One region of the Lelliottia amnigena genome, then DNA from elsewhere that is predicted to be linked to it. Evidence: predicted binding sites of a transcription regulator. Region 1 holds the regulator's gene; each other region holds the start of a gene.
The links. The regulator PurR, encoded in region 1, represses purine synthesis genes. The targets are predictions, from matches to a motif close to CANGCAAACGTTTGCNTG.
Positions count from the first base shown of each region.

Region 2: the regulator PurR is predicted to act here: its motif matches at 2,619-2,636, upstream of galS (HTH-type transcriptional regulator GalS).
Region 3: the regulator PurR is predicted to act here: its motif matches at 3,195-3,212, upstream of tusA (sulfurtransferase TusA).
Region 4: the regulator PurR is predicted to act here: its motif matches at 1,979-1,996, upstream of pyrD (quinone-dependent dihydroorotate dehydrogenase).

Region 1 covers NZ_CP077236.1:3,690,471-3,696,228, forward strand. Annotated here, with positions in the region: gene punC (purine nucleoside transporter PunC) at 1-957, opposite strand, end outside; gene punR (DNA-binding transcriptional activator PunR) at 1,070-1,981, shown strand; gene purR (HTH-type transcriptional repressor PurR) at 2,000-3,025, opposite strand; gene cydH (cytochrome bd-I oxidase subunit CydH) at 3,322-3,411, shown strand; gene I6L74_RS17405 (MFS transporter) at 3,575-4,741, shown strand; gene sodB (superoxide dismutase [Fe]) at 4,780-5,361, opposite strand; gene I6L74_RS17415 (C40 family peptidase) at 5,484-5,758, opposite strand, start outside.
Region 2 covers NZ_CP077236.1:279,871-285,628, forward strand. Annotated here, with positions in the region: gene mglA (galactose/methyl galactoside ABC transporter ATP-binding protein MglA) at 1-109, opposite strand, end outside; gene mglB (galactose/glucose ABC transporter substrate-binding protein MglB) at 192-1,190, opposite strand; gene galS (HTH-type transcriptional regulator GalS) at 1,488-2,510, opposite strand; gene yeiB (DUF418 domain-containing protein YeiB) at 2,666-3,823, opposite strand; gene folE (GTP cyclohydrolase I FolE) at 3,840-4,508, opposite strand; gene I6L74_RS01390 (YbfB/YjiJ family MFS transporter) at 4,613-5,758, opposite strand, start outside.
Region 3 covers NZ_CP077236.1:1,485,065-1,490,822, forward strand. Annotated here, with positions in the region: gene I6L74_RS07070 (TRAP transporter large permease) at 1-1,214, opposite strand, end outside; gene I6L74_RS07075 (TRAP transporter small permease) at 1,225-1,734, opposite strand; gene I6L74_RS07080 (TRAP transporter substrate-binding protein) at 1,760-2,743, opposite strand; gene tusA (sulfurtransferase TusA) at 2,890-3,135, opposite strand; gene I6L74_RS07090 (7-cyano-7-deazaguanine/7-aminomethyl-7-deazaguanine transporter) at 3,357-4,022, shown strand; gene I6L74_RS07095 (DcrB family lipoprotein) at 4,095-4,652, shown strand; gene I6L74_RS07100 (MFS transporter) at 4,645-5,758, opposite strand, start outside.
Region 4 covers NZ_CP077236.1:3,345,417-3,351,174, reverse strand. Annotated here, with positions in the region: gene I6L74_RS15635 (YcbX family protein) at 1-170, shown strand, start outside; gene zapC (cell division protein ZapC) at 167-709, opposite strand; gene pyrD (quinone-dependent dihydroorotate dehydrogenase) at 875-1,885, opposite strand; gene ssuE (NADPH-dependent FMN reductase) at 2,133-2,708, shown strand; gene I6L74_RS15615 (sulfonate ABC transporter substrate-binding protein) at 2,701-3,663, shown strand; gene ssuD (FMNH2-dependent alkanesulfonate monooxygenase) at 3,660-4,805, shown strand; gene ssuC (aliphatic sulfonate ABC transporter permease SsuC) at 4,816-5,607, shown strand; gene ssuB (aliphatic sulfonates ABC transporter ATP-binding protein) at 5,604-5,758, shown strand, end outside.

The sequences.
Region 1 (5,758 bases):
AACCACGATCGGATAAATAGCGCCGTTGGCGACGGCCATCACGCAGAACGGAATTAAGATTTCAGCCAGGCCGACGTTTGGAATAAACCCGACAGCCCAGGTGCCGATAACGCTCAGTGCGTACAGCACCAACAGCCAGGGCAGCATCTGTTGCCCCTGCCATTTTTGCAGCGCTGCGCGACAGCCATAGCCGCCGACAAGGAACGCGATGGTCTGCGGCACGTAGCTCAGGCCAATCACTGCCGGGGTGTAACCCATGTCGTGCAGAATAAACGGTGAGCCAGTGAGCCAGGCAAAAAAGCTCGCGGAACAGGCCGCGTAAATCAGCACATTTCCACGATAAGCGCGGGAACGCAGCAGTGACATAAAGGTGACACGGGTCGCATTGTTCCCGACCGGCTTGGCTTGAGCGGGCTTAAGCGCAAACGCGGGCAGCATCAGAGCCAGGGTGATGATAAACAGCGTGGCAAAGATCGCCTGCCAGTCAAAATGCACCAGAATCCAGCTCCCGAGCAGCGGCGCCAGAGCCGGTGAAAGCCCCACGAGCGGCATGATGGTCGCAAAAATACGGTTAACGCGCGATGCGGGATAGTAGTCGGTGACCAGCGCCTGCCAGGTCACCGCGGCAGCACACACGCCAAACGCCTGTACAAAGCGCAGTACCAGCAGCCAGGTTGCATCACGCACCCACAGCATGCCCAGACATCCCAGCGCAAAGATGGTTAACCCGAGAAGAAGAATAGGTTTGCAGCCATAACGGTCAGAGAGCGGTCCCCACAGCAGCTGTGCGAAGGCAAAACCGGCCAGGAACAAGCTGAGGCTTGCGCTGATCGCGGCAGCAGGTGTCTGCAGGTCTTCCTGCATCGCGGCAAACGCCGGCAAATACATGTCGGTGGCTAAAAAGCCCAGCACGCTCAAACCGCCGAGCCAGACTAAGAATCCGTTGTTGGGTTGCATTGTCATTTCCTAATGAAGGCAGGTGTACTTTGGCGCAGAGTGTAGGGAGTGCAATCTGGCTTGTGAAACGCTAATATTTGGCGGTTGCGTTCAAAAATTTTGCAGGCAAAAAATGTGGTCTGAATATTCATTAGAAGTTGTGGATGCTGTCGCCCGAAATGGTAGCTTTAGCGGAGCCGCGCAAGAACTGCATCGCGTACCGTCTGCCGTCAGCTATACGGTACGTCAGATGGAGGAGTGGCTGGCGGTTCCCTTGTTCGAACGCCGTCATCGGGATGTCGTTCTGACCCCCGCTGGCGTATGGTTTTTGAAAGAAGGCCGATCTGTTATCAAAAAAATGATGATCACGCGTGAACAGTGCCAGCAGATTGCCAATGGCTGGCGCGGCCATCTTTCGATTGCGGTGGATAACATCGTTAAACCTGAACGGACGCGGCAGATGGTAGTCGATTTCTATCGCCATTTCTCGGATGTGGAACTTCGCGTGTCCCAGGAAGTGTTTAATGGCGTGTGGGATGCGTTATCCGACGGTAGGGTGGAGATGGCGATCGGCGCGACACAGGCCATTCCCGTCGGGGGCCGCTATGCCTTTCGGGACATGGGAACATTGAGCTGGCGCTGCGTGGTGGCAAGCGATCATCCTCTGGCAACGATTGAAGGCCCACTGAGTGATGACGTGTTGCGCAACTGGCCGTCGTTGGTGATGGAGGATACGTCACGATCGCTGCCAAAACGCATCACCTGGCTGCTTGATAACCAGCGGCGGGTCGTCGCGCCAGACTGGGAATCGTCGGCAACCTGTTTGTCGGCTGGGTTGTGTGTGGGGATGGTGCCTGTGCATTTCGCGCGTCCACGGATCGATCGCGGAGAATGGGTGGCGCTCGAGCTTGAAAATCCGTTTCCGGTCGCGGCCTGCTGCCTGACATGGCAGCAAAACGATATGTCGCCTGCGCTGGCCTGGTTGCTGGACTATTTAGGTGATAGTGAAACGCTGAACAGAGAGTGGCTACGGGAGCCGGAATAACCGGCCCCGTAGAAACGATTAACGACGGTAATCGCGGAACGGTCCATCAGCGACGGAGCGACGTTCAATCAGACGCGGATGGACTTCAATTGACTGAGACTCTTCACGCTTGCTGACGATACGATCCATCAGCATGTTGAACGCCGTTTCACCCAGGGAGTCTTTCGGCTGATGAATCGTCGTCAGTGCGGGAGTAAAGTAGCGAGCGTTGCGCACGTTATCATACCCGATCACGGAAATATCCTGCGGGACGCGTAAACCCAGCTCATCGGCTGCGCAAAGCGCACCCATTGCCATAATATCACCGCCGCAGAACACGGCTGTCGGACGATGTGACTGCGAAACAATCTGCTGCATCGCGCGGTAGCCCGATTCTGGCTCAAAGTCGCCCTGTACAATCCAGTTTTCCGGGACGGTAATCAGCGCTTCTTCCATGGCTTTCATAAAGCCCGCCAGGCGGCCAGCTCCGGTGTTGCGCTCAAGCGGGCCGGGGATGACACCAATCTCGCGATGACCACGTTCGATCAGGTAACGGCCAGCCATGTAACCGCCTTCGAAGGCGTTATCGTTAACGGAATCGGTAAAGTCTGCGCGCGTGTCACCCCAATCCATTACCACCATTGGGATATGACGATACTCCTCGAGCATCGACAGCACGGATTCTGGATATTCGGAACACATGACCAACAGGCCATCGACGCGCTTTTGCGCCATCATCGACAGGTAAGCGCGCTGTTTTTCCTGGCTGTTCCAGGCATTTCCCAGAATCAGGGTATAGCCTTTCTGGAAGCAGTTTTTCTCAACCGCTTCGATAATTTCGGCGAAATAGGCCGCTTCACTGCTGGTCGCCAGCAGACCAATTGACTTGGTGTGATTCACTTTCAAGCTGCGAGCAACGGCGCTCGGTGAGTAGTGCAATTCTTTGATTGCAGCCCAAACGGCGTTGCGCGTCTCTTCCGCCACGAAACGGGTTTTGTTAATTACATGTGATACGGTTGTAGTGGAAACGTTTGCGCGTTTCGCTACATCTTTAATTGTTGCCATTAGCTGTCACTCCAGACCATATCCTAAGCTCCTGATAAATTGAGAGGTAAACGTTTGCCTTCTCTCACCCTAATCTCGCAAATTGAATTGCGATACGCCGGGAAAACGACACAGGACGTCAGGAGGGGGTCAGTGGCCGGTACGCTTATAAATTTAGCGTGGAATTTTGTCTTATCTTGATGAAAAGGGGAAGCGCAAAAAAGGTTATCAGCCTAAATCCAGGAAGATTTTTGAGGTAAACTGTGTAAAAATGAGCAAGCTCACTTTTCATGTGGGGATTAAAAGGAGAAAAATTGATGAATACCGATCTTAAGTTTTCGTTAACGACCACGATTATCGTGCTGGGTTTGATTGTTGCGGCAAGTTTTACAGCTATTCTGCACTGATTCAGGCGGGGGAGAGCCTTCTCCCTCGTTTTCTTCCTTTCATTGTTACTCTCCCGACAATAATCTTTTGCCAATTTGTTAACTTCTCATTTTTTGTGATTGCTGTCATGCTTTCGGCATGTTTTTCTGTGTCGCGTAAAGGCACAGTATCCGGAGTTAATGAATGAAAATCAATTTTCCACTGCTGGCCCTTGCGATTGGCGCATTTGGGATCGGCACCACCGAGTTTTCCCCAATGGGGCTTTTACCGGTCATCGCTAAAGGGGTTGACGTTTCTATTCCTGCGGCGGGCATGCTGATCAGTGCTTATGCCATTGGCGTGATGATCGGCGCACCCCTGATGACGTTACTGCTTTCCCATCGCGCGCGTCGTAATGCGCTTATTTTTCTGATGGCCATCTTCACGCTGGGTAATGTGCTTTCGGCGCTCTCTCCGGACTACACCACCCTCCTGTTGTCGCGCATTCTGACAAGCCTCAACCACGGCGCATTCTTTGGTTTAGGATCGGTAGTGGCCGCAAGCGTGGTACCCAAACATAGGCAGGCCAGCGCGGTCGCCACGATGTTTATGGGGCTAACGATTGCGAATATTGGCGGCGTGCCGGCGGCCACCTGGCTGGGTGAAGTCATCGGCTGGCGTATGTCTTTCCTTGCGACAGCGATGCTGGGTGTCGTGGCGATGATCGCGCTGTTCTTCTCGTTGCCGAAAGGCGGAGCGGGCGAGCGTCCGGATGTGCGCAAAGAGCTGTCGGTTCTGCTCCGTCCGCAGGTGCTGTCTGCGCTGTTGACGACGGTACTGGGCGCTGGAGCGATGTTTACGCTCTATACCTATATTTCGCCCGTGCTGCACGACATTACGCATGCCACACCGTTCTTTGTAACGGCAATGCTGGTGTTGATTGGTGTGGGATTCACCCTCGGCAACTACCTGGGCGGCAAACTGGCGGACCGTTCAGTGAGCGGTACATTGAAAGGATTCTTGACGTTGCTCATCGTCATCATGGTCGCCATTCCTTGGCTGGCTCGTAACGAGTTCGGTGCTGCTATCGCCATGGTGGTATGGGGTGCTGCGACGTTTGCGGTGGTACCGCCGTTGCAGATGCGTGTCATGCGAGTGGCGCACGAAGCACCTGGGCTTTCATCTTCCGTGAATATCGGGGCGTTTAACCTGGGCAATGCGCTGGGTGCAGCGGCAGGGGGCGCGGTGATTTCCGCTGGGCTGGGATACAGTTTTGTTCCGGTTATGGGGGCGATTATTGCGGGGTTGGGTCTGCTGTTGGTGCTTTTGTCCGGGCGCCAACAACCGCAACCCGCTTGCGCAGCCGAGTGATAAAAACGCAGAAGGGTTAGCCCTTCTGCGAGTCGTTTTTACGCGGCGAAGTTCTTCGCAACAAATTCCCAGTTAACCAGCGCCCAGAAATGCTCCAGGTAGTTTGGGCGAGCGTTGCGGTAATCGATATAGTAAGCGTGTTCCCACACATCGACGGTCATTAGCGGTGTGGCAGCTGTAGTCAACGGCGTTCCCGCGTTGGACGTCGACACGATCGCCAGTTTGCCATCCGCCTCTTTCACCAGCCAGGTCCAGCCTGCGCCAAAGTTTTTAACCGCCGCATCCGTAAACTTCGCTTTAAATTCTGCAAAGCTGCCGAAAGCCTTGTTGACGGCAGTTGCCAGTTCGCCAGTGGGTTCTCCGCCTGCGTTAGGTGCCAGACAGTTCCAGTAGAAAGTATGATTCCAGACCTGTGCGGCGTTATTGAATACACCGCCCTCTGAGCTGCGTACGATCTCTTCCAGGGTTTTCCCTTCAAAGGCCGTATCTTTGATCAGATTGTTAAGGTTGGTGACATAGGTCTGATGATGTTTGCCGTAATGGTACTCCAGAGTTTCCACGGAAATATGGGGGACCAGGGCGTCTTTTGCATACGGTAATGCAGGTAATTCGAACGACATTGCTTCTCTCCTTATTATTTTAAATACACTCAATAACCACACTGAATGCAAGGATAGAGTAGCAAATTGAAAGAGTCGGCAAAAGAGGAACTTACCCTGCCGACAGCGCGGCAGGGCAGGGATTAACGGATGGTTTTCGGGGTCATTACGCGGCGAGCGCCAACGTAGTGGCGGACCCAATAATCTTCGCTCAAGGAGGTTATCTGAATATCCTGGCCGCTACGTGGGGACTGAATGAATTTTCCATTGCCCACATAAACACCCACGTGATCGGCGGTGCCACGACCCTGCGTGCGGAAGAACACCAGATCGCCGCTTTCCAGCTCCCCACGATTCACGGATGCCGCGTCACGCAGATGGTACATTTCGTTAGCGGTACGCGGAATGCGGAATTTCA
Region 2 (5,758 bases), 1.1 Mb from region 1:
GCACTTTTAAATTAACATTATCGAGAGCCTTAACGCCCGGGAATGACTTGTTAATACCGCTCATTTCTAACAAGAATTCGCGTGACGACTGAGTAGTTGTGCTGACCATAATTATACCTTGACGGCCTCGCATATCGCGTTATAAAAGGGCGCAACGAATTGCGCCCTGTGAGAACATGCAATCAAATAACTTATTTACCGACAAACTCAGCCAGGTTCGACTGATCTACGCCCACGTATGGGATACGTACAATTTTGTTCTCGATTTTCCAAGTGGTGCCATCTGCAGCACCTTTGCCCGCGGCCAGGTTTTTCGCCAGGTCGAAGGTGGCTTTCGCCTGGTTGTTAGCGTCGTTCAGCACGGTACCGGCCATTGCGCCCGATTTCACCAGCGCCAGCGCTTCTGGCAATGCATCCACACCGAAGACTGGAATAGATGATTTGTTGTGCGCTTTCAGCGCTTCAACCGCACCCATTGCCATCGCATCGTTGTTCGCGATAACCACTTCGATTTTGTTAGCATTCGGACCAGACAGCCATGCGTCCATCTTGTCTTTTGCCATTGCGGTATCCCACATCGCGGTATCAAGCGCCAGCTGCTGCGTTTTCAGCCCTTTGTCGTTCAGCTCTTTGATAACGTAAGTGGTACGCGCTTCAGCATCCGGGTGACCCGGCTCGCCTTTCAGCAGAACAAACTGAATCTGACCATCTTTATTCAGATCCCAGTTCGGGTTTGCTGCCCAATGTTTAGCGATCAGATCGCCCTGAATAATACCGGACTCTTTGGAGTCAGTACCCACGTAGAAGGCTTTGTCGTAGCTGTCCAGCGCTTTGCGGGAAGGTTCTTTGTTAAAGAAGACGATTGGCACATTCTGCCCGCGCGCTTTCTCGATAACCGTACCTGCCGCAGCCGGGTCAACCAGGTTGATTGCCAGGGCTTTAACGCCTTTTGCCAGCAGAACGTCGATCTGATCGTTCTGTTTGGACTGGTCGTTCTGGGAGTCGTTCATCAGCAGCTGGACGTCTGGCGCTGCTTTAGCATCTTTTTCAATTGCTTTACGCACAACAGACATGAAGTTGTCGTCGTATTTATAGATTGTCACGCCAATACGGGTATCCGCAGCGTGCGCTGCTGCGCCAAAAAGCATGCTTGCCATAACGGCAGACAGAGTCAAAACCTTCTTATTCATGGTATCTCCGGTTTTTTTTATGCAGGGTAATTCTTCTTGTGAATAACGATCGGCAGGCGGGTGTTAAAAAAACGTTACTGACCGCCGAAGTTCACTTATAAAATTTCTCTCTTCCGTGTTCGGTAACGCTCCAGAAATGCGCTTTATGGTTGTTTGCGGCACTTTGGCTATAGTAAAAGTGATTAATCACCGTTACATAGCGTTTCAGTTCCTAAAACGCTGACATCATAGTCAGCGCCTTGTTAAGATACTGTGAATTTACTCACAGATTGAAAACGGTTACATCACTCATCGTTATCAGTTAGTGATCGGAGCCACAATTTGCCGAATAGCAACAGAATGACGACGCACTAAAGTTGGCATGAAACAGTGTGTTGCGCTCGAATCAAGCTGCCCTGCGGCGCCCTGTAACGCCAACTCAGTGGCAAGACGCGCCATCGACGCAATAGGGTAACGCACCGTGGTTAGCTGAGGGTCTGTGTACCGCGCAATGGGGATATCATCGAAACCAATCAATGACAAATGCTGTGGCACCGCAATTCCGTTGTCTTTTAGCGCGGTAAGCGCCCCGGCGGCCATGCTGTCGTTGTAGGCAAATACCGCCGTGAGCTGCAAATTGCGTCCTAGCAATTCGACCATGGCGGCCTCCCCACCCTGCATATCCGGTGCACCGGTACCTATCCAGCTATCGACAGGCATAATCCCCGCTTCTTTCATTGCGTTCTGCCAGCCCTCACGCCGCATGTCGTCATCTTCAATGTGATGGCTTGAGGCCAGATAACCGATGCGCTGGTGGCCGTTATTGATCAGCATTCGCGTGGCCATCATGGCGCCGCTGACGTTATCCAGCGCCACGCAGCGGTGGGCGTAGCCCGGTACAACGCGGTTAATCAGAACCATCCCATCGATGTGATCCATGAAACCTGCCAACTCTTCATCGCTCAACGCTTTTGAGTGAACAATCAGGGCGTTACATCGCTGACGTATCAGCACTTCAATGGCATGACGCTCTTTTTCAGCTTCATGATAGCTGTTGCCGATCAGCACGTATTTATTGTGCTGCTGGGCAACAACGTCCACGGCTTTCACCAGCGCGCCAAAGAATGCATCTGACACATCCATCACCACAACGCCGATGGTGTCACTCACCTGAGTGGCGAGCGCCTGAGCGTTAGCATTTGGCCGATAGCCCAGCTGCGTGACCGCTTTCATCACGCTTTCACGCGTTTCAGGACTCACCAGCGCGCTGTTGTTCAGGACGCGAGAAACGGTAGCAACAGAAACACCCGCGATGCGGGCCACGTCACGAATGGTGATCATATTCACCACACTTTGTAGGATTGCAGCAACTCACAGACACCCCCTGTGTTTAGCAAGGAGGCTATTTTGGCAGCGACGGAGAAGGGACTACGTGAAGAAGCTCACACAGATGAAAACGGTTACATCCGTTTTGTTAATGATTGTGATCCAGATCGTTATCTGGATGTATTATTCAATGAAACACCCGAAGCAAGTGCGGTTAATTGACGCCATACCCATTCCACCGGGCCCTGACGGAAATAGCGCAACCAGATAACGGAAAAGAGCATGTTGACCATCCAAACGGGGATCACAAATGCCATGAGCTGGAACCTGTCGAATTTCATAAACAGGCCTAATCGATAGAAAAGCGTCGTGCAGATTACGGTTTGCAGCAGGTAATTACTGAGAGCCATGCGTCCAACGCACGCGACAGCAGCGGCTAATCTGAAACGTGCAATTTGCGGCCAGAACCCGAAAATAAGCGACGCATAGCCGATGGTCTGGAACGGCGCGCTTAGCTCTCGCGGAGCCTGCAACAGAAAAGCACACCAGCGATAGTCCCAGCCCAACATCCATTGCGCACTCACCGCAGGCAGGTTAATCGCCATGCCCAACAGAACCAGTCCGGCTCCCGTGAGGCGATAATGCCTGAGGCTAAACGCCCCTTTTAGCCAGCCGGTGCGCATCAGCGCGGCACCGATCAGCATCATCCCCGCCAGCTGCCAGCCGTATTGCGCCCCTAATGCGAGCAGATTGTCTCCGAGCATATCCGCCCGATTGCTGATCGCTTCGACGCCGCCTTTCAGCTTCCAGTATTGCTCATACTGGAGCGATGCCGCGCCAGGGATCCACGAACGATTCGTGGTACCGCCCGAAATCATACCCAGCAGCAGCAGGACCCCAATGCCAATGGCATAGAGCATCACGCCAGTGTTAAACAGGCTTTTGGCATCCTGCGCGTCGCGGATCATGCGCCAGCAAATCAGCCCGACTAAACCATAGGCCAGAAGAATGTCGCCATCCCACAAAAACAGACCGTGAATAAACCCGAGGATGACCAGCAGCGTGAGGCGGGACTGAATCCAGCGCTTGCCGCGCTTGAGCAAAATCTGGAGACCCGCACCAAAAAGTAACGCAAAGAGCGTGAGGAATTTGACCTGCGCAAACAGATCTAAAATCGCCCAGGTCCATGCGTCGCGGCGGGTGATTTCGCCATACCAGGCAGGATTGAGATAAGCCGCCTTTGGCAGACCAAAGGCGCTAATGTTGAGCAGCAGGATACCGAGGATGGCAACGCCACGTATAAAATCCAGCGTGACATTACGCTCCATTTATCCTGCCTTCCGATCAGTTGTGGTGACGCACTGCGCGCAGAAATTCCTGACGGGTATTCTGGCTCGACTTAAACAGACCGCCAAGGGAGGTCGTGGTCGTTGCACTGGTGGCATCACGTACGCCGCGCGCTTTCACGCAATAATGCACGGCATCAATGGATACAGCCACATTGTTGGTCCCCAACAGCGTTTGAAGCGCAGTCAGAATTTGCTGGGTCAAACGTTCCTGAACCTGCGGACGCTGGGCAAAGAACTGCACAATGCGGTTAATTTTAGACAGGCCAATCACCGTATCTTTAGGGATATACGCCACGGTCGCTTTGCCATCGATAGTAACAAAGTGGTGTTCGCAGGTACTCGTCAACGTAATTTCGCGCACGGTCACCATTTCATCGACTTTCATTTTATTTTCGATGACGGTGATTTTTGGGAAATTAGCGTAATCCAGGCCGGAGAAAATCTCGTCGACATACATTTTTGCGATGCGTTGCGGCGTCTCCATCAGGCTGTCGTCGCTCAGGTCGAGATTCAGCAACTGCATAATCTCGGTCATGTGCCCGGCAATAAGACGTTTGCGTGTTTCATTGTCCAGTTCGGTGACCGGTGGACGCAGCGGGGTTTCAAGACCACGCGCAACCAGCGCTTCGTGGACGAGAGCGGCTTCTTTACTGAGTGATGGCATTATTTTTCTCCTGCAGGTGTGGCTGCCTTTTACCCTCATAGAGGCAAAAGTGTTCGCTCATTGTGCGTGAGGTGACGCACATAATCCAGTATTCACAGCGATAATTATTGCGATTGCCGTTGCCTTTCAGCCTGACGGTTCCAGACCAGTGCTCCGCCAACAATCAGGGCGACACCCGCCAGACCCAGCGCAGGCTCCAGTTGGTGAGTCAGCCAGGTGGAAATCGCGGATGTCACCGGGCCCACCAGCTGGCCTATCGCGTATCCCGTGGTCAAGAGTCCCGCCATGTAACGGGTATGTTCGGGTGCCAGCTCGCGACCACACAGCAGCGAGAGTTGAACGGCGCAGAGAAATCCGCCTCCGACCAGCAACGCACCGGTCACCAGACCCGCGATCCCCGGCATTAACCAGGCGGCAAAAACGCCCAATCCCTGCAACCACAGCACAATGGATAAACGTCGATTCGACGTCGAGACATGGCGCAGTGCGATACTCAACGCGATCCCCACCACGGCCGCTACGCCAAAAATCGGCCAGACAAACTGGGCAAACAGGCTTCCCGGAAAACGCAAAGCGGCCATCTGCGACAAAAATGTCGCCGGAAGAATATACCCAAACCCGGCCAGGCTATAGCTCCAGACCAGGCGACGCAAATCGGGTGTCAGTACCAGCGGATCGGGTGCGGTACCAGGGCGGTGCAGCTGTCCGCCACGCGGTAAATAGCGCGCCACCAGCACAATTAAAATCAGCGCCAGTACGCCATAAATTTGCCAGGCTGCACCCGCCGAAAGCGATCGCGCCTGAATATAAACGGCCAGCAGGCCGCTGAGCGCAATGCCCGCCCCTGGACCCGCAAACACTGCCGCGCTCAGACCAGGCTTGCCGGAATGCGCCAGCCGTTCATTGGTCCACGCGGCGATCAACACCATGGACCAGCCGCTCATGCAGCCGATCACAAAGCGTATCATTCCATGTACGATGGCGTTATCCGCCACAGCAGAGAGCAGCGTCAGCGCCACGGAGCCTACAATCCCCAGATACAAGCGCCCTTCGACAAAACGATGCGCACGCATGGCATCCCATGCACCGACCAGGTAGCCAAGATAATTCATGGCAGCCACTAATCCGGCGCTGGTAAGCGTCAGCTGTCCAGCCGCGATCATCAGCGGAACCTGGGGCGTAAAGGCAAAACGCCCTATTCCCATCGCGACGACAAGCACCACAAATCCACTAAGCGCGATACGCAGCGC
Region 3 (5,758 bases), 2.2 Mb from region 1:
AGCAGCATGGCGTAAAACGGCAACATCGCGCGCATTACGGTTTCGATGCGCTGTTTACTCACCGCGCTGGCGACAAACAGCACCGAGCCAACCGGCGGCGTAATCAGTCCGATCCCCAGATTGACCATCATGATCATCCCGAAGTGCACCGGATCGATACCCAGCGAGTTGGTCACCGGCAAGAGTACTGGCGTCAAAATCAGGATCAGCGGCGCCATGTCCATCAGCGTGCCAATCAGCAGCAGCATGATGTTGAGGTACATCAGGATCACGTACTTGTTATCGGACAGCGATGTAAAGAACTCGGTGATCCGCATCGGCAGTTGCATGTAGGTCATCACCGCACCAAACGCGGCCGCAAAGCCAATCAGGATCATCACGATCGTGACCGTTTTCACCGTGCGGCACATCAGTTTCGGCAGCTCTTTCCACTTGTAGTCGCGATAGATAAACATGGTGACGAAAAACGCCCACAGACAGGCGACTGCCGCCGATTCTGTCGCGGTGAATATCCCAGACAAAATTCCGCCCAGAATGATCACCACCGTCAACAGCCCCCACAGCGCATCGAAGAAAATCTTCACCGCCTGCTTAAAGGGGATTCTTTCACCTTTCGGATAGCCGCGTTTGTGCGCAAAACCGAGGCACAGAACCATCAGGCTTACACCGAGCAATAACCCTGGTAGTACGCCTGCGATAAACAGCGTGGCGATCGACACCGTGCCTCCCGCCGCCAGCGAGTAAATCACCGAGTTATGGCTGGGTGGAATCAAAATCGCCTGCACCGATCCGCTGGCCGTCACCGCGGCGGCGTACTCGCGCGGATACCCCTTTTTCTCCATTTCGGGGATCATCACGCTGCCGATTGATGCCGTATCCGCTACCGATGAACCGGAAATCGCGCCGAAAAACGTCGATGCGACGATATTGACCAGCGACAGGCCGCCACGAATAAAGCCGACGAAAATGTACGCAAAGTTCACCAGCCGTCGCGCAATGCCTCCTTCTGCCATGATCGCGCCCGCCAGGATAAAGAACGGGATCGCCAGCAGCGTGAATTTATTCACCCCGCTGGTAATCTGGATCATCAATGCTTCCAGCGGCAGATCAATCCATAGCGCACCCGCAACCGCACTTAGCCCGACGGCGAAGGCCACCGGCATCCCCAGCGCCAGTAAAATGGCGAGGGTGAATAACAAAATAAATGCATCCATTGTTCACCCCTTAACTGTGGTTACCGATCAACACGACCGGACGGTTTTCCTGCGAGCCAAACAGCAAACGCTCAATGACAAACAGGATCATAATGGCCGAACCTACCGGCAACGGCAGATAGCTTTCACCCGACGTGAGGATGGGGAACTCTGCGACGGGCTGTTCCCACAGTTCGATACACAGCAGCAGGCTGTACCAGAAGATCAATGCGGAAATGAGCAACATCAGCAGATCCACGATCCGCGCGCACAGGTTTTTGAGCATGTCGGGCAGACGATCGGTGAGCATATTCACCGCAATATGCGACCCGGCGCGATACCCCACCGCCGCGCCGATAAAGGTGAAAGTCACCATGCAAATAATCGCGATCGGTTCCGGCCAGGATTCCCCGCGATTGAGCACATAGCGCGAGAAAATGCCGATGGGGATAACAATCGTCATGACCAGTAGCGACACGCCCGCGACGCCCATGGCGAAGAGGTACAGGCGGTCCATCCACTTCAGGTAGAGTTCGGACATACGTCCTCCACGAACACGTTAGGGTTTACTGGACGTCCGCGATGGCCTGCATCAGTTCCTTGTGCTTATCGCCGTACTGCGCGCGCACCGGTTCAGTCGCCTTGATAAACACCGCTTTGTCGATGTCGTGGAATTGCACGCCGCCCGCTTTCATTTTATCCAGCGCCTGCTGGTTGTAAGCGTCCCAGAGTTTGCGCTGCTCAAATTGCGCCTCACGCGCCAGAGTTTTGATTTTCTGCTGATCGTCAGCGCTGAGTTTGTCCCATTTCACTTTGGAGTAGAGCAGCATTTCCGGCGTGATGAAGTGGCCGCTGAGGGTGTAGTTTTTAGCAACCGGCATGTAGTTATGCGCCACAAAGGTTGGCGGGTTGTTTTCCGCGCCGTCAATCACCCCGGTTTGCATCCCGCTATAGACTTCGCTGACGCCCATCGCTACCGAGTTGGCCCCCATCGCTTTCAAGGTTGCCAGTGCGACCGGGCTGCCCTGCACGCGGATTTTCTTGCCCTGCAGGTCTTCTGGTTTGACGATCGGCTCTTTGGTGATCAGATTACGCGTGCCGGAGTCCATCCAGCCCAGAAACACCAGGCGCGATTTCGGGTTAGCCGTCAGTTTTTCGCCAATCTCTTTGCCGATATCACCGTCAATCACCTTGTGCATGTGGTCTTCGTCGCGGAACACGTACGGCAGAGTAAAGACCTCGATATCCGGTAAAATCGCCGCCACAGGCGCCATTGAGACGCGAATGATATCGATAGCGCCCATCTGCGCCTGTTCAATCATTTGCTTTTCATCGCCCAGGACGCCGCCAGGGAAAACTTTAATCTCCAGCTTGCCATCGGTTTGTTGGTTGAGTTTTTCACCCATGTTTTGCACGGCCACCACGTTTGGGTAGCCTTCAGGATGAACATCAGCAGCTTTGATCGTTTGCGCTGCCGCCGTGGTGGCGAACAGCAGTGACGCGGTGGACAGGCACAACGAGGCCAGTAACGGCTTAAGGGTCGTTTTCATCGGGTCAACTCCAGGGTAGTGAGATAAGCGTTAAAACGTTGTTTTATTTTTACGCTTAAAAATTAGACTACGTCCTGGAAAGCGGGGGTGAAGCAACTCACAAAAGCGATAAATTTTGAAACGATGGTTTGAAATCGTAGATTCGATCACGCGCCTTTGCGTAAAAGATAGCGATACGGCAGCGCGTCGGTCTCTTTCGCGATCAGCTCATGTTCCATAAAAGTACAAAAACCGGGGATGTCTCGCGTGGTCGCCGGATCGTCAGCGATAATCAGCAGCGTTTCGCCGGTTTGCATCGTGCGCACGGTTTTACGCACCATCATAACAGGCTCCGGGCAGCGAAGGCCCTGGGCATCAAGGGTGTGGTCTGGAGTGGAAAACAGGTCGGTCATCATCGTCTCAATCATCTAAAAACGGCTGTAGTTTACGCCGCGTTTTGGGCAAAGCAAACCAGGTTAACGATTGCGTGAAAATTAGCCATTGCAATGTACAGGCAAAGCAGTATTATGCGGCCGGTTCAGAATCTGGGCCATCAGGCCTCGTTGTTGAAGCCTAAGGTGTCAGATTCAAATTGGGTTCCCTCACCCCAAACATTAATCAAAAAGGTCACAATATGACGCAGTTCTCTCAATCGCAGCGCGTAAAAGCGTTGTTCTGGCTATCGCTTTTTCATCTGCTGGTGATTACCTCCAGCAACTATCTGGTGCAGCTCCCGATCGCCATTTTTGGTTTTCATACCACCTGGGGCGCATTCAGTTTCCCGTTTATTTTTCTCGCGACTGATTTAACCGTGCGCATTTTTGGCGCGCCGCTGGCTCGACGCATTATTTTTGCGGTGATGCTGCCTGCGCTGTTCGTGTCGTATGGCATTTCATCACTTTTTTATATGGGAAGCTGGCAAGGTTTCGAGGCGCTACTGCACTTCAACCTGTTTGTTGCCCGTATCGCCGCCGCAAGCTTTATGGCCTATGCGCTGGGACAGATTCTTGACGTCCATGTATTTAACCGTCTGCGTCAAAACCATCGCTGGTGGATGGCACCGACCGCCTCAACGCTGTTCGGTAACGTGAGCGACACGCTGGCCTTCTTCTTTATTGCCTTCTGGCGCAGCCCCGATGCATTTATGGCCGAGCACTGGATGGAAATCGCGCTGGTCGATTACTGCTTCAAGGTGCTTATTAGCATCGTGTTCTTCCTGCCGATGTACGGCGTATTGTTAAATATGCTGCTGAAAAGGCTGGCAGATAAATCTGAAATCACGGCATTGCAGGCTGGTTAAACGTTCGCTTTATCAGTTGTGATAAGATGGATGAATGAGCCGTTATGGCCGTTTATCGAAAGGAAGAAGTCAATGCGCAATCTGGTTAAGTATGTCGGGATTGGCCTGCTGGTCGTGGGTCTTGCGGCCTGTGATAACAGCGACACCAAAACACCTGTTCAGGGCGCGGCCGCAGAAAGTAATGCGACCGGCCAGGCGGTCGAGCTGATGGATGGCAAACTCAGTTTCGCCCTGCCAGCGGATATGACCGATCAGAGCGGTAAGCTGGGGACGCAGGCGAATAATATGCACGTCTATTCCGATGCAACCGGACAGAAAGCCGTGATTGTGATTGTGGGCGACGACTCCAACGAAGATCTGGCCGTGCTGGCAAAGCGTCTGGAAGATCAGCAGCGTAGCCGCGACCCGCAGCTCCAGGTTGTGACCAACAAGTCTATCGACTTGAAAGGCCACACGTTGCAACAGCTGGACAGCATCATCTCCGCGAAGGGCCAGACCGCTTACTCTTCCGTGGTGCTCGGTAAAGTAGATGGCAAACTGCTGACCCTGCAGATCACGCTGCCAGCAGAAGATCAGCAGAAAGCACAAACCACGGCTGAAAACATCATCAATACCATCGTCATCAAGTAATTTTTGATGAGGATTCAACGGCCTCCGGCGTTTGCGTCGGGGGCCGTTTTTTTAAGCGCCACGTCAGCAGTAATGCCACCCCCACCAGCCCCGCCGCTGCCAGATAAATCACCGGCACGCCCGCCCACGCCATCAGCAGCCCTGCCAGCGGGCCCGTCACGCCCAGCGACATATCCATAAACACCGTGTAGGTGGCCAGTGCCGATCCCTGGTTTTGCTGCGGTACCGCTTTAACCGCCACCACGCCGAGCGCGGGAAAGACCAATGAAAATCCTGCGCCCGCGAGGAACACGCCAATCTTCGCTATCCATGGTTCGTCGGCGATCCCGGTCAACAGCAGGCCGATAATCTCAACGGCGAAGCAAATCATCGCCACGTTCAGGCCGCCAAGGCGATTGATGCCGTTCGGGAACAGCAAACGCGCCCCGACAAACGCGCAGCTAAACAGCGTCAGCGCGAACGCCGCGCCATCCCAGCCTTTGGCGTCGTAGAACAGCGTGATAAAGGTGGCGATCACGCCAAAACCGGCGGAGGCGAGCGCCAGCGCCATGCCGTACGGCCAGACGCGCCCGAGAACGGCGCGAAACGGCAGCGGCTTGCCTTTCGTGGCTTTGACTTTTGGTCGTGGAATCGCCAGCAAAATAGCAATAAACGCGACGGCCATAATGGTCAGAGCCAGGCCGTGCAGCCCGCCCCACGCATAGCACAGCACCCCAAGCGGTGCGCCGAGCGCCATCGCGCCGTAAGTCACGATCCCGTTCCACGAAATCACGCGGCCAATGTGCGCATTACCGACGACGCCCACGCCCCACAGCGTTGAGCCCGTTCCCGCCAGGCTTTGCCCTATTCCCAAAATCACGCGCCCAAGGCACAGCAGCGCCAGACTCATTATCGGCCAGCCGCTGGTGGTGGCTGCCAGCAAATAACTCAGGCCGCTCAGGAAACAGCCGCATAATCCAACCACCACGATACTTTTTGGTCCAAACAGGTCGGCATAACGCCCTGACTGTGGACGGCTCAACAGCGTGGCGAAATATTGCAGGCTGATCACCAGCCCCGCCCAGAAGGCGCTGTATCCCATCACGTCGTGGACATAACCGGGCAAG
Region 4 (5,758 bases), 350 kb from region 1:
AAGCCGGAATTCGCGTTCCTTATTCGTGTCGCGCGGGGATTTGCGGTTGCTGTCGTATCAAACTGATAGACGGCGAAGTGACAGCATTGAAAAAATCAGCGGTAGGCGAAGATGGCACCATTCTTTGCTGCAGCTGCGTCCCTAAAACATCGCTACAGCTTGAGCTTTAAACGGCCTGTTCCAGGCTAAATGAATCCACACGGAGCTGCGGTTTGAGTCTGTCATTCATGACTTTGATCGCATCACCCAGTTGCATCGTACGCCCGGCAATGATCACGCCGGGTTGTGCCAGCAAGCAAAGTGCTGCATTTTCGCCAGGCTCAACCACCAGCAAACTCACCTCTTCCGATGTATCGCTGAGATGCACGCAAGCTGCATCACCCGTGCCCGGCATCCACGCCTGGCCATGAGCGAGAAAGTGCCAGCTTTTCGGCATCTGAGGCTTGAGGAAACGAATAGCCACCAGCGCGTTCAAAATCAACTCAGCACGTTGTTCTTTGGTTAGCACGAAGTCGCGGCACTTCTCTTCAAACGAGAAATAAAGGGCTGCATCATCGACGCAAAAGCCCGATGGGGCAAAGGCATCAGGTGTGAGCATACGGCGGGCATAGCGAGAACGAAATAACATGCCATTGGCTAAATCGAGCATCATTCGATCGTGCTCTTCACAAAAATACCAGCGCCAGTTATCGTCAGGTTTAATTCGCATTTTCCTCTCCCGTCCCTCACATCCTGTTCTTAAAATGTCCTGATTGTCGCTTCGTTTATAACATCAATAAATAAAAGACCATAATGTCTAAATAAGCAACAATGACGGAATATAAAACAACCAAGGCCGGAAATAAAGCCCTGGTTGTCTTATAGAGAGAAAAGTTTAGATATGATTAACGATTTCTTTAATCAATTGAGGGCCTTTAAAAATAAAACCAGAATAAATTTGTACCAGCGTCGCACCCGCAGCCATCTTCTCACGCGCAGCGATGACCGAGTCGATTCCCCCCACGCCAATGATCGGTAAACGCCCTTTTAATTCTGCAGACAACGCGCGAATAATTTCTGTGCTTTTTAATTGCACCGGACGACCACTTAACCCACCCATTTCATCCGAATTATTCATTCCGATGACCAATGATCGATCGAGAGTCGTATTGGTCGCAATAACACCATCAATATTATGGCGAACCAAACTATCAGCAACCTGGATCAATTCATCCACGGAAAGATCCGGGGCGATCTTAACCGCGACCGGAACATATTTATGGTGAATTGCCTGCAGTTCATTTTGTTTATTTTTAATGGCTGATAACAGATCGTCCAGCGCTTCACCATATTGCAGCGTACGTAAACCAGGGGTATTTGGCGACGAGATATTAACCGCAATATAACCCGCATAAGCATAGACTTTTTCCATACAAATCAGATAGTCATCTTTACCCTGCTCTACCGGCGTATCTTTATTTTTGCCAATATTAATACCCAGCACGCCGTCAAAATGCGCTTTTTTTACGTTCTCGATCAGATGATCGACACCGTGATTATTAAAGCCCATTCGATTGATCAACCCTTCGGCTTCAACCAGACGGAACAGTCGCGGCTTATCGTTACCTGCTTGTGGCCGTGGCGTGACCGTGCCGACTTCAATGGAACCAAATCCCATCGCGCCCAGCGCATCAATACACTCGCCGTTCTTGTCCAGGCCAGCAGCCAGGCCCAGGGGATTCTTAAACGTCAGTCCCATACATTGAACAGGTTTTTCCTGCACTTTCTGGCGCACCAGCGCTTCCAAAGGTGTTCCTGTAATGCGACGTAACTGCTGGAATGTCAATTCATGAGCGCGCTCGGGATCGAGCTGGAAAAGGGCTTTACGAACGAAGGGGTAATACATGAACTCTCCTGGATTCCGGTGTGCAAACCGGACACGGATTATCAGCGATCGCAGCGCGAAAGGGAATTGACCTGAGGCAATAAAACGGCTTTCTGCGCAATCGTTTTCCTTTCTGGCGGTTTCTTATGCATTTTCCGGATTTTTAATTCCAGATAAATCATTTAGTGGAATAACCCCGCAATGTCACACTCCTGAAAATTGTTATCAATGTTAGATAAAAGCAAACAAATGGTTATAAGGAGCAAACATGCGCGTCATCACGTTGGCTGGAAGTCCGCGTTTTCCTTCACGTTCCAGTGCCCTGCTGGAATATGCCCGCGAACAGCTGAATTCGCGGGATGTCGAAGTGTGTCACTGGAATCTGCATAACTTTGAGCCTGAAGATCTGCTGTATGCCCGGTTTGAAAGTCCGGCGCTTCAGGCGCTGATTCAGCAACTCAAGGGGGCTGATGGCCTGATTGTGGCGACGCCGATTTACAAAGCCTCATTTTCTGGCGCGCTAAAAACGCTTCTCGATCTGCTGCCTGAACGCGCGCTGGAGGGAAAAGTCGTCCTTCCGCTGGCGACCGGTGGCACCGTCGCCCATATGCTGGCCGTTGATTATGCCCTCAAGCCCGTTCTCAATGCGCTGAAAGCCCAGGAGATCCTGCACGGCGTGTTCGCCGATGATTCTCAGGTTGTGGATTATCAGCATAAACCACAGTTCACCCCCAACTTGCAATCGCGTCTGGATAGCGCACTCGAAACGTTTTGGCAGGCATTGCATCGCCGCGATGCTCAAGCCCCTACCTTTGGCCGTCTGAAAGGAGTCGCCCATGTTTAAACACCTCTTTCGTCTCGGGCTAACGGGTTTGCTGGCCGTCTCCGCGCTGGCTCATGCGGCGAATGCTGCGCCGGAAAGTTTACGTATCGGCTACCAGAAAGGCAGCATCAGCATGGTGCTGGCAAAAAGCCATCAGCTGCTGGAAAAACGTTATCCGCAGACCACGTTTTCGTGGATTGAATTCCCGGCTGGCCCACAAATGCTCGAAGCACTCAATGTGGGCAGTATAGATGTAGGCAGTACGGGAGATATTCCGCCGATATTCGCCCAGGCCGCAGGCGCTGATCTGGTTTACGTGGGCGTAGAACCGGCCAAGCCTAAGGCCGAAGTTATCCTGGTGCCTGAAAACAGTCCGATTAAAACCGTCGCGGATCTTAAAGGCCATAAAGTTGCGTTCCAGAAAGGGTCCAGTTCGCACAATCTGTTGCTTCGCGCGCTGCAACAAGCGGGCCTGACGTTCAAGGATATTCAGCCGATCTACTTAAGCCCAGCCGATGCGCGCGCCGCTTTCCAGCAAAATAACGTGGACGCCTGGGCCATCTGGGACCCGTACTATTCTGCGGCTCTGCTTCAGGGTGGCGTTCGCGTTCTAAAAGATGGCGAAACGCTTAAACAGACCGGTTCGTTCTATCTTGCCGCGCGTCCTTATGCCGAAAAGAACGGCGAATTTATACAAGGTGTGCTGAACACCTTCAGTGAGGCAGATGCGCTCACCCAAAGCCAACGTCAGGAGAGTATCGCTCTGCTGGCAAAAACCATGGGCCTGCCCGAACCGGTGATCGCAAGCTATCTGGATCACCGCCCAATAACCGTGATCAAGCCTGTTGACGCCCACACGGCAGTTTTGCAGCAACAAACCGCCGATCTGTTTTATGAAAACCGTCTGCTCCCTAAAAAGATCGATATTCGCGACCGTATCTGGCAACCCGCTGGCAAAGAAGGATCGAAATCATGAGTCTTAATCTGTTCTGGTTTTTACCGACCCACGGTGATGGGCATTATCTTGGTACTGAGGAAGGGGCGCGTCCGGTCGATTACGGCTACCTGCAACAAATCGCGCAAGCCGCAGACAGAATCGGATTCACCGGCGTACTGATTCCCACTGGCCGTTCCTGCGAAGATGCCTGGCTGGTGGCCGCGGCCATGATCCCGGTCACGCAGCGTCTGAAGTTTTTAGTCGCCCTGCGCCCAAGCGTGGTTTCCCCGACCGTTGCCGCACGCCAGGCCGCCACGCTTGACCGACTCTCAAACGGGCGTGCGCTGTTTAATCTGGTGACCGGCAGCGACCCGACGGAACTCGCGGGAGACGGCGTCTTCCTCGACCACACCGAACGCTATGAGGCCTCGGCAGAATTCACCCGCGTCTGGCGTCGTCTGCTTGAGGGCGAAACCGTCACCTATGAAGGCAAACACATTCACGTACGTGATGCGAAACTCTATTTCCCACCGGTTCAGCAGCCGCGTCCTCCTCTTTACTTTGGCGGATCGTCGGACGTTGCACAGGATCTGGCGGCAGAACAGGTCGATTTGTATCTCACCTGGGGCGAACCGCCTGAACAGGTGAAAGAGAAAATTGAACAGGTGCGCGCCAAAGCCGCCGCGCATGGCCGTCAGGTGCGTTTTGGGATCCGTCTACACGTCATTGTGCGGGAGACGAATCAGGAAGCGTGGCAGGCCGCCGATCGTCTGATTTCACACCTTGACGATGACACCATTGCCAAAGCGCAGGCCGCCCTGGCCAAAACTGATTCAGTGGGCCAGCACCGGATGGCCTCTCTTCATAACGGTAAACGCGAAAATCTCGAAATCAGTCCGAACCTGTGGGCGGGCGTTGGCCTGGTGCGGGGTGGCGCAGGAACGGCGTTAGTGGGTGATGGTCCAACGGTGGCGGCACGAATCAATGAATATGCCGATCTGGGGATCGACAGCTTTATTTTGTCCGGTTATCCGCACCTCGAAGAAGCGTATAACGTCGGCGAGCTGTTGTTCCCGCATCTGGATGTCGCCATCCCGCAAGTCCCACAACCGCGTCCGCTGCAGGTTCAGGGCGAAGCGGTGGCGAATGAATTTATTCCCCGTAAAACAGCGCAGAGTTAACGAGGTCAGTATGGCGAATCCATCCCGAAAATGGCTCCTGCGTCTGGCGCCCTGGTTCTTGCCCGTCGTCATTGTGATTATCTGGCAAATTGCGTCGTCTGTGGGCTGGTTGTCGAGTCGCATTCTGCCTTCTCCCGAGGGCGTGGTGGAGGCGTTCTGGTCGCTCAGTGCCAGCGGTGAACTGTGGCAACATCTGGCGATCAGCTCCTGGCGTGCGGCGATTGGATTTTCCATCGGCGGGTCGATTGGGCTGACGCTTGGCCTGATCAGCGGATTATCGCGCTGGGGTGAGCGCTTGCTGGATACCTCGATTCAAATGCTGCGTAACGTGCCGCATCTGGCGCTGATCCCGCTGGTCATTTTATGGTTCGGCATCGATGAGAGCGCCAAGATTTTCCTCGTCGCGCTCGGCACGCTGTTCCCAATCTATATCAACACCTGGCACGGCATTCGAAACATAGACCGGGGATTGGTGGAGATGGCGCGCAGCTATGGTTTATCCGGCTTTTCTCTGTTCATCCATGTGATTCTGCCGGGGGCTCTGCCGTCGATTATGGTGGGCGTTCGTTTCGCGCTCGGTCTGATGTGGCTGACGCTGATTGTCGCGGAAACCATCTCCGCCAATTCCGGTATTGGCTATCTGGCGATGAACGCCCGTGAATTTCTGCAAACCGACGTGGTGGTGGTTGCCATCATTCTCTATGCCCTGCTTGGCAAACTCGCTGACGTCAGTGCCCAGTGGCTTGAGCGCAGCTGGCTGCGCTGGAATCCGGCCTATTCCTTGAAGGAGGCAAACGTATGAACACGGCTCGCTTAACCCAGGGGACACCTTTATTGCTCAACGGCGTGACGAAACGCTACGGCGAAAATACGATTCTGAACGCGCTGGATCTGCATATTCCCGCAGGCCAGTTTGTCGCGGTGGTCGGGCGCAGCGGCGGAGGTAAAAGTAC